2 regions of the Mesorhizobium marinum genome follow, and region 1 is predicted to be linked to the other one. Evidence: predicted binding sites of a transcription regulator. Region 1 holds the regulator's gene; the other holds the start of a gene.

The links. Region 1 encodes PhoB, which activates phosphate uptake and scavenging genes when phosphate is short. Its sites were predicted from a motif close to TGTCATNNANCTGTCAT; they were not measured.
Region 2: a site for PhoB is predicted at 1,953-1,969, ahead of ABUE31_RS09720 (DUF1045 domain-containing protein). Genes of this name have one in related genera too.

Annotation. Positions count from the first base shown of each region.
Region 1 covers NZ_JBFOCI010000002.1:359,096-364,015, forward strand. Annotated here, with positions in the region: gene ABUE31_RS07255 (CRTAC1 family protein) at 1-40, opposite strand, end outside; gene ABUE31_RS07260 (vanadium-dependent haloperoxidase) at 43-1,362, opposite strand; gene phoB (phosphate regulon transcriptional regulator PhoB) at 1,476-2,162, opposite strand; gene phoU (phosphate signaling complex protein PhoU) at 2,190-2,897, opposite strand; gene pstB (phosphate ABC transporter ATP-binding protein PstB) at 2,932-3,747, opposite strand; gene pstA (phosphate ABC transporter permease PstA) at 3,762-4,920, opposite strand, start outside.
Region 2 covers NZ_JBFOCI010000002.1:850,436-855,355, reverse strand. Annotated here, with positions in the region: gene iolE (myo-inosose-2 dehydratase) at 1-819, shown strand, start outside; gene ABUE31_RS09730 (DUF3329 domain-containing protein) at 836-1,066, shown strand; gene iolB (5-deoxy-glucuronate isomerase) at 1,070-1,882, shown strand; gene ABUE31_RS09720 (DUF1045 domain-containing protein) at 2,009-2,716, shown strand; gene ABUE31_RS09715 (alpha-D-ribose 1-methylphosphonate 5-triphosphate diphosphatase) at 2,729-3,865, shown strand; gene phnN (phosphonate metabolism protein/1,5-bisphosphokinase (PRPP-forming) PhnN) at 3,862-4,485, shown strand; gene ABUE31_RS09705 (DUF1513 domain-containing protein) at 4,507-4,920, opposite strand, start outside.

The DNA of each region.
Region 1 (4,920 bases):
ACGCCAGCACGACGGCAAACCCGCACAATCCGAGGCGCATCGTCATCTCCTCGTCCTCAGCTTGTTGGTATAGCCGCCAATGCAGCGGCCCTGCTCGAGGCCGTCCACGATGGCGGAGCGGAAGTGGATGCCGCCGTACATCCTCGAGATGCCGGCCTCGTCGGCGGCCGCGCGGAAACTCTTGAAGCTGCGCGGGTTGCGTCCGTCGGGCGAGCCGGTCTTGTCCTCGAATGCGTAGTTGTCGCCGAAAAACGCGGTCAGCACGGCGTCCATGGCGCCGGAGACGGTGCTGTGGCCGCTCGGATACTCTGGAAAGGGCGGCGTGTTCAGGATCGGCTCCCACTTGGGGTCGACGACCTTCTTGATGTAGGTGACCGGGCGTATGAGGTTGAAGGCATATTTGTCATGCCAGCAGCCGACAAACGCGTCCGACATCGCGACTCCCATGCGCGCCAGCAGGTCGACAGTGTCGTCGAGCGAAAGATCGGCCTGCTCCGCGACCTGCAGCGCGATCGATATCCAGTGGCCCGGCGGGGTCATCGACAGCATCGGGTCGTCCGACCAGAAGCGGGCAATGGCGATCTGTTCAGGCGTGGCGCTCTTTGCGGTCTCGTAGACCTCGATCGCCTCCTGGTAGAACTGCGATCCGGGCTCGGTGCTGTAGGGCGGATTGCCCGGCGTGCCGCAGGTCGAGCCCGAGGGCGTCGCGAAGGTGCGGTTGTTGCCCCAGCCCGGCAACAGCGGCAGTTGCTGCTGGCGGATCGCGCTCGTCGGCACCCACTTGTCCTCGCCGGCAGGCAGGTCAAGCTGTTCAGGAAAACCCATGTTGGTGACGGTCGCGCCACCGTCATCCATCGACCATTCATGGATGCTGGCGGCCACCGCCTTGCCGAAGGTTTCGCTGCGCGCCACGACATCCTCGGGCACGCCGTCGATGACCATCGACCGCCATTTCTTCTGCGCGGCCCTGATCGCGCGCTGGCCGGTAGGACCGGTATTGCCGAAATAATAGACGATCGCGTCCGACATGGCCGCGCTGGTAACGACCGCCTCGTCATAGATCGCTCCCGGTTCGCGCTGAGGCACCGACGTGTGCCCCTGCAACTGGCCGACAAGCGACACCAGGCTGTCCGACCCGCCAACGGCGGCCTCGAAGGCGGTGACGCCGAGATAGCCGAACGAACGGCTCGCCACGGGCGGCGAATAGGTCGCGGTATGCCGGACCAACTCGTTCATCAGATAGTACCAGTCGCGCAGCATCTCCTGCGACGTCGGGCGCGCCGCCGCCTGGGCAGGCAGCACCGCGCACCAGGCCAGCATAGCCACGGCAAGCGCCGCAAGCATGCGGGCGAATGAACGCATGGACTCCTCCCTCAAGCGCCGCCTGCTATTTTTTTCGGCGCTCGGAATAATATGCACCGGACATGCTGGCGCGGCAAGGGCGCTGCGCTGCAGACCGTCGCGGGAGGAGCGGATCAGTCGTCGCGGATGGCGTAGCCGGCGCCGCGGATGGTGCGGATCACGTCCGGCATCCGGCCGTTGTTCACCGCCTTGCGCAGCCGGCCGACATGAACGTCGACGGTGCGTTCGTCGATGTAGATGGTCTCGCCCCAGACGTTGTCGAGAAGCTGGCTGCGCGAGAAGACGCGGCCCGGATGGCGCATCATGAATTCAAGCAGCCGGAATTCGGTCGGGCCGAGCTTGATCTCGTTCTTCTTGCGGTAGACCCTGTGCGCCTCGCGGTCGAGCATGATGTCGCCGACCTTGAGCACGGAGGACAGCACCTCCGGCTTCGCGCGACGCAGCAGCGCCCGAACCCGGGCCATGAACTCCGGCGTCGAGAACGGCTTGACCAGATAGTCGTCGGCGCCCGTCGAGAGGCCGCGCACCCGGTCGGATTCCTCGCCACGCGCCGTCAGCATGATGATCGGCAGGCGCTGCGTCTCCGGGCGCATCCTGAGGCGGCGGCAAAGCTCGATGCCGGAAATGCCGGGGATCATCCAGTCGAGAACCAGCAGGTCGGGCGCGTGCTCCTGCAGCCGGATCTCCGCCTCGTCGCCGCGCGTCACGATCTCGACCTGATAGCCTTCGGCCTCGAGATTGTAGCGAAGCAGAACGCCGAGTGGCTCTTCGTCCTCGACCACCATGACTTTCGGAGCGATCACCTTGGGATGCCTCCTGTCGTCGCGCTATTCGGCCAGCACCGAGAGCTGGGTCTCGTCCAGCTTCGGGCGGCTCACCGGCAACTGCTCGCCGGTCACCACATAGTAGGCGTTCTCGGCGATGTTCGTCACATGGTCGCCGATGCGCTCCAGATTCTTGGCGCAGAACAGGAGATGCGTGCAGGCCGTGATGTTGCGCGGGTCTTCCATCATGTAGGTCAGGAGTTCGCGGAACACCGCCGTGTAGCGGGCGTCGATCTTCTCGTCGTCCGTGCGCAGCGTCCTCAGCCCGTCGGCGTCGCGAGCCACATAGAGCTCGATGACGCTCTGGACCTGGCGCAGCACCAGGTCTGCCATGCCTTCGATGCCATGCGAAAGATTGCGCGGTGTGACGCCGTGGCCGACGGCGCTGACCCGCTTGGCGATGTTCTTGGCAAGATCGCCGATGCGTTCGAGGTCGCCCGCCATGCGGATGGCGCCGACGACGGCGCGCAGGTCCTGCGCCATCGGCTGGCGCTTGGCGATCAGCGCGATCGAACGATCGTCGAGTTCGCGCTGGCGTGCGTCCATAATGGCGTCATCGGAGACGACCCGCTGCGCAAGCGCATTGTCCGAGGTCACGAGCGCGCGGATCGCCGCGCCGACCATCGAGCCCGCCAGTTCGCTCATGTCGCGAATGAGCTGCTGGATGTGGTTCAGGTCGTCGTCGAAGGAAGTGACGGTATGTTCGCCCATCGTTGAGAGCCTTTCGGTTACCTGGTCAGGCGGCTCAGCCGAAGCGGCCGGTGATGTAGTCCTGCGTTCGCTTGTCGTGCGGGCTCGTGAAGATCGTGTCCGTCGGTCCTTCCTCGACCAGCACGCCGAGATGGAAGAAGGCGGTCCGCTGCGAGACGCGCGCGGCCTGCTGCATCGAATGGGTGACGATGACGATCGTGTAGTTCTGCTTCAGCTCGTCCATCAACTCCTCGACCTTGGCGGTCGCGATCGGATCGAGCGCCGAGCAGGGCTCGTCCATGAGGATGACCTCCGGCGACACCGCGATCGTGCGGGCGATGCACAGGCGCTGCTGCTGGCCGCCCGACAGCCCGGTGCCGGATTCGTGGAGCCGGTCCTTGACCTCGTTCCACAGCGCCGCCTTCTTCAGGCTTTCCTCGACGATGCCGTCGAGTTCGGTCTTGTTGCGCGTCAGTCCGTGGATGCGCGGGCCATAGGCGACGTTCTCGTAGATGGACTTCGGAAACGGATTCGGCTTCTGGAACACCATGCCGACGCGGGCGCGCAACTCGACCACATCGATCGCCTTGTCGTAGATGTCCTGCCCGTCGAGCGTGATCTTGCCGCCGATCCTGGCGACGTCGATCGTGTCGTTCATGCGGTTCAGGCAGCGCAGGAAGGTCGACTTGCCGCAGCCGGACGGACCGATCAGGGCCGTGACCTGGTTCTCGGGGATGTCGAGGCTGATGCCGAACAGCGCCTGCTTCTCGCCGTAGTGGACCGTGACGTCCCTGCCCTGCATCTTCACAGCGCGTTCGTTCGACATCGGCGACAGCCTGTTCTCGATCGCTGCTTCGGTCAGCATGTTCATATCCCTCTACTCCATTACCACCGGCGTTCAAAACGCCGGCGCAGGACGATCGCCCCGATATTCATGACTGCCAGGAACGCCAGCAGGATGATGATCGCGCCCGAGGTGCGTTCGACGAATGCACGCTCGGCCTCGTTGGCCCACATGTAGATCTGCACCGGCAGCGCGGTTGCCGGGTCGAGCGGCGTGGTCGGATAGTCGGCGACGAAGGCGACCATGCCGATCAGCAGCAGCGGCGCGGTTTCGCCGAGCGCCTGCGCCAGCCCGATGATGGTGCCGGTAAGGATGCCCGGCGCCGCCAGAGGCAGGACGTGGTGGAACACCATCTGCATCTTCGAGGCGCCGAGGCCGAGCGCCGCCGAGCGGATCGACGGCGGCACCGCGCGCAGCGATGCGCGGGTCGCGATGATGATGGTCGGAAGCGTCATCAGCGTCAGCACGAGACCGCCGACGATCGAGGCCGACCGCGGAAAGTCGAGGAAGTTGATGAACACCGCCAGGCCGAGCAGGCCGAACACGATGGAGGGCACGGCCGCGAGGTTGTTGATATTCACCTCGACCAGGTCGGTGAAGCGATTCTTCGGCGCGAATTCCTCGAGGTAGATCGAGGCGGCGACGCCGATCGGCAACGCCAGGACAAGCACGATCACCATCATGTAGATGGAGCCGATGATGGCGACGCCCATGCCCGCCGTCTCGGGCCGGCTCGACGCGCCGAACAGGAACAGGCCGGAATTCCAGCGCTGGGCGATCGTGCCCTCGCCGGCAAGCTTGTTCATCCATTCGACCTGCTGGTCCGAAACCTTGCGGCGGGCCTCGTCGACGCTGAGGTCGACCTGTCCCTTGAACGCCGAATCCACGTCCGCGGTGGCCAGCACCCAGACGTTGCGCGTTGTCCCGATGATCGACGGATCCGCCACCACCATGTCGCGCAGTTGAGTGCGCGAGCCGGCCGATATCATCCCGCCCGCCTGCTTCACCAGCGCGCGGTTTCCGGGATCGATGCCGAGCTTCGCGACCAGCGCGTTCTGGGCGAGACGGGGATAGTTGGCCGTCAGCAGGACGTTGGGGTCGCTGGCCCGCTCGTTGTCGGGGTCGATGACGGCGGCGTCGAACGTGATCGGCAGATCGATCGACGTCTGCCAGAACGCCGTGTAGCCCTTGGTGAATACC
Region 2 (4,920 bases), 490 kb from region 1:
TCGGCCGGGTTCACGGGCATGGAGATGGGTCGCCGATTCCCGAACGACCCCGATGTCATGCTGCCGATCCTCAAGGCGGCCGATGTGACGCTCTGCGGCGGATGGTTCTCCGGAACGCTCGCCGCGGACGGCGATCTCGCTGCCAACAAGGACCGCATCCGGCCGATGATCGAGCTGTTCAAGGCGGTCGACGCCCCCTGCATCGTCTATGGCGAGGTCGGCCGTTCCATCCAGGGCGACCGCTCGATTCCGCTGGCGACCAAGGCGGTGTTGTCCGGCGACGAGATGAAGGCCTACGCGCGAAAGCTCACCGAATTCGGCGAATGGTGCGCCGAACAGGGCATGCCGCTCTCCTATCACCACCACATGGCCGCGGTCGTCCAGTTCGAGCACGAACTCGACGCCTTCATGAACCATTCCGGCGAGGGCATTCCGCTCCTGTTCGACGCCGGGCACATGGCTTTTGCCGGCGGCGACGTGCTGCGCGTGATCGACAAGCACCATGCCCGCATCAGCCACGTCCACACCAAGGACGTGCGCATGGCGGTCCTGGAAAGCCTGGACTGGAACCGGCATTCCTTCCTCGACGCCGTGGCGCTCGGCGCCTTCACCGTACCGGGCGACGGCTCGCTGGATTTCGGCGCCATCGTGCGCAAGCTGGCCGACCACGGCTACGAAGGCTGGTTCGTCGTCGAGGCCGAGCAGGATCCGAGGCAGAGCCCGCCGCTGAAAATGGCGCAGATCGGCTACAAGGAATTGATGCGCGTCCTCACTGCGGCGGGCTATAGTGTCGAGACGCAGGGTTTTCCGAAATCATGATCGAGGGCGAGCCGTCTTGAAGGACCACGAACATCCGTTTTTCCGACCTCTCTGGCGGCGCGTGGCCGTCGTCGCGGTCTGTGCCGCGTGGTCCATTTTTGAATTCGCCACGGGGGCGTCGATGTGGGGCACCATCGCGCTCGCCTTCACCGCCTATGCGGTCTGGCAGTTCTTCTTCCTCTACAAGGAGCCGGAGCCGGCGGGATCGGCCGATGACCAGTCCGGCCAATCCGGCGCGAAGGAGTAACCGGTGTCGAAGCTGCTGGTGAAGAAGACGCCCGGATCGGGGCGGGTGGCTCACGTCACGCCCGGGAGCGCCGGCTGGACCTATGTCGGCTTCGATCTTCACCGGATGAAGCCGGGCGACACCGTGTCGGAGCGGTCCGGCGGCCGCGAGGTCTGCCTGGTGCTGGTCACCGGCAAGGCGACGGTTTCCGCCGGTGGCGAGGATTTCGGCCTGATCGGCGAGCGCATGAGCCCATTCGAGGGCAAGCCGTGGTCGGTCTACGTACCCCAGGATTCCGACTGGTCCGTCACCGCCGACACGGATGCCGAGCTTGCCGTCTGCTCGGCTCCCGGCCTCGGCGGCGGCCTCAAGGCGCGTCTGATCGCACCTGATGGCCTCAGCCAGGAAGTGCGCGGCAAGGGCGCCAACACGCGCTATGTCACCAATATCCTGCCCGAGGGAGAGCCGGCGGATTCGCTGCTCGTTGTCGAGGTCATCACCCCGGCCGGCCACTCGTCCAGCTATCCGCCGCACAAGCACGACCGCGACGACCTGCCCCGGGAATCCTATCTTGAGGAGACCTACTACCACCGTCTCAACCCGCCGCAGGGCTTCGCCTTCCAGCGCGTCTACACCGATGCCGACGCCGAGGGAAAGCGCGAGTTGGACGAGGCGATGGCGATCGAGGACGGCGACGTCGTGCTGGTGCCCAGGGGCTACCACCCCTGCGCCGCCTGCCACGGCTACGACCTCTACTACCTGAACGTGATGGCTGGCCCCAGGCGCACCTGGAAGTTCCACAACGCGCCGGAACACGAGTGGCTCATGAAGGCATGAGCCACCGCATCGGCGTTTCTGGCCGATGACTTCGCCGGACGCCTCTGCTATCTGCACTTTCTTCAGCCGGCTTCGTCAATCCGTCATGCAAATCGCCTATGGGACGTGGCCGACGAGGACTTTTCGATGCGCTATGCCATCTATTTCACCCCGGGCCGCAACGACCCGCTGACGCGGATCGCCGCGAGCTGGCTCGGCCGCGACCCGTTCAGCGGGGGCCAGCCCGGCGCGCCGGCAGTGACCGGCCTGTCGCCGGCCGAGATCGCCTATCACACGGCGAGCGCCCGCCGCTACGGCTTCCATGCGACGCTCAAGGCCCCGTTCCGCCTTGCCGAGAATGCGACCGAGGCCGAGCTCGACCAGGCGATTGCCTCCTATGCCGCCAGCGCCGAGCCGATCCTGCTTTCGAAGCTGGTGCCGGCACGCATCGACGGCTTCCTGGCCCTGGTGCCGGGCAGCCCCGCCCCCGATCTCGATGCCTTTGCGGGCGACGTGGTGACCACGTTTGACCGGTTCCGCGCGCCATTGAGCGAAGCGGAGATCAAGCGGCGCAACCCGGACGCGCTGAGCCCCGAGGAGTTCCGCAACCTGATGCGGTGGGGCTACCCCTACGTGTTCGAGAGCTTCCGCTTCCACATGACGCTGACCGGTCGCGTTCCGGACGCCGACCTGCCGCGCGTGCGCGCCGCCATCGACGAGGTCTTCGCGGCTGCTCTCGAAGAGCCGGCCAGGATCGACGGGCTGGCGCTGTTCGTCGAGCCGGAACCCGGCGCGCCATTCGAGGTGAAGTCCTGGTACGGGCTTGGCCAGCACACCGCACGCAAGACCGCCTGACGAGCCATGACAATGACCGAAACCATACTCACCAACGCAAGGATCGTGCTCGTCGATGAGGTCGTGCCGGGCACGCTTGTCATCCGCGACGGCAAGATCGCCGACATTGCCGGAGGCGTGACCCGCGCCGGCGAGGACATGGAGGGCGATTTCGTCATTCCGGGCCTGGTCGAGCTGCATACCGACCATCTCGAGGGCCACTATGCGCCGCGCCCGAAGGTGCGCTGGAACCCCATCGCCTCCGTGCTGGCGCATGACGCCCAGGTGGCGACCGCCGGCATCACGACCGTGTTCGACGCCCTGCGCGTCGGAATGGACTTCGAGGCCGACCTGACGATGGAAGACATGCGCCGGCTCGCCGACGCCATCGAGGACAGCGTTCGCGAAAACCGCGTGCGCGCCGACCACTTCGTCCACCTGCGCTGTGAGGTCTCCGCCCCGGACTGCCTCGAGGCCTTCGCGCTGTTCGACGGCGACGACCGCGTGAAGATGGCGTCGCTGATGGACCACGCGCCGGGACAGCGCCAGTTCGCCAGCCTCGACGCCTATGCGATGTACTACATGGGCAAGCTCAAGATGTCGGAGGAGGCGTTCCGTGCCTATTGCGACAAGCGCATCGCACAGTCGCAAGAGAACTCCGCGCCGAACCGGATCGCCATCTCGCAGGCCTGCCGCGAGCGCGGCATCGTTCTTGCCAGCCATGACGACGCCACCGTCGAGCATGTCTCGGAAGCCATCGAGCAGGGCATTCGCGTCGCCGAGTTCCCGACCACGCAGGAAGCCGCCGCTGCGTCGAAGAATGCCGGGCTCGGCGTCCTGATGGGCGCCCCCAACGTCATGCGCGGCGGCTCCCATTCGGGCAACGTCTCGGCCAGGCAACTGGCCTCCGAGGGGCTGCTCGACATCCTGTCGTCCGACTACATTCCCTTCAGCCTCATCCAGTCGGCCTTCTTCATCGGCGAAGCCGTCGACAGCATCTCGCTTCCTGCGGCCGTCGCCATGGTGTCGAAGAACCCGGCCGAGGCGGTTGGCCTGACCGACCGGGGCGTCATCGAGCCTGGCCGGCGCGCCGATCTGGTGCGCGTCCGTGTCGATGACCACGTGCCCGTCGTGCGCACCGTCTGGCGCGAGGGACGCCGCGTCGCATGATGGCGTCCGCCTTCCTCGAGCGCGAAGCGGACGGGTCGCAGCCGATCCGCAACGGCGCCTTCGTCGCCATCGTCGGCCCGTCCGGCGCCGGCAAAGACACGCTGATCGCGCATGCACGCTCCGCGCTTGCGGACGAACCCCAGGTGGAGTTCGTGCGCCGCGTCATCACGCGGCCATGCGACGGCCAGACCGAAGTACACGATACGCTGGCCGACGACGCCTTCGTCGCGGCGCAGGCGAAAGGCGCGTTCGCGCTTGCCTGGGAGGCGCACGGACTGCGCTACGGACTGCCGGCGAGCGTCGATCGGGCGATCGACAACGGCCAGGTGGCGGTTGCCAACGTCTCGCGCGGCGCGCTGCCGGCGCTGCGCCGTCGCTACGCCAACGTCGCCGTGGTCGAGGTCACCGCCGATCCCGAAATCCTCGCGGCACGGCTCGCCGGCCGCGGCCGGGAATCACATGGCGAGATCCTCTCTCGCCTGGCCAGGACGGCCACCTGCGACACCACCGGCCCGGCCGTCGCGCTCGACAATAGCGGCGCGAAAGAGATCGCCGGCGACCGTCTGGTCGCGATCATCCGCAAGGCGATGGCGTTCGCGGACATGTCAGGCGCGGTCTGACACCCAATCGTAAGCGTCTGATTACGCTCCAAGCCAAACGACATGGTTGTCCCAGACGTGTTCGGCGTCCTTTGACACGCGCCCGGCCGGATCGACGATTTCGCCCGTTCCCGTCGTCGTCATGAAGCCAACGCCGTCCGGCGCGACGCCGCAGACCTCGGTGAGCCGCCGTGTCGCCACCACCTTGGCGGAAGCCGTTTCGATCACGGCGCACAGGTTGCCCTGCGGCGACGTGACGGCGATCGTGCCGGCCCGGCGGTTGGCCGCCACCGAACCGATGTAGTTGCGGAAGCCGGACAGGACGCCCGGCGGCAACGCGATCAATTCGAGTTCCTTGCCACGCGCCGCGCGGCCGACCAGCGCGGGACGCTCGTTGGACGGCCCCTCGTGCTGGCAGCCGAACCAGACGGCACCCTTGTCGTCGACGTCCATGTG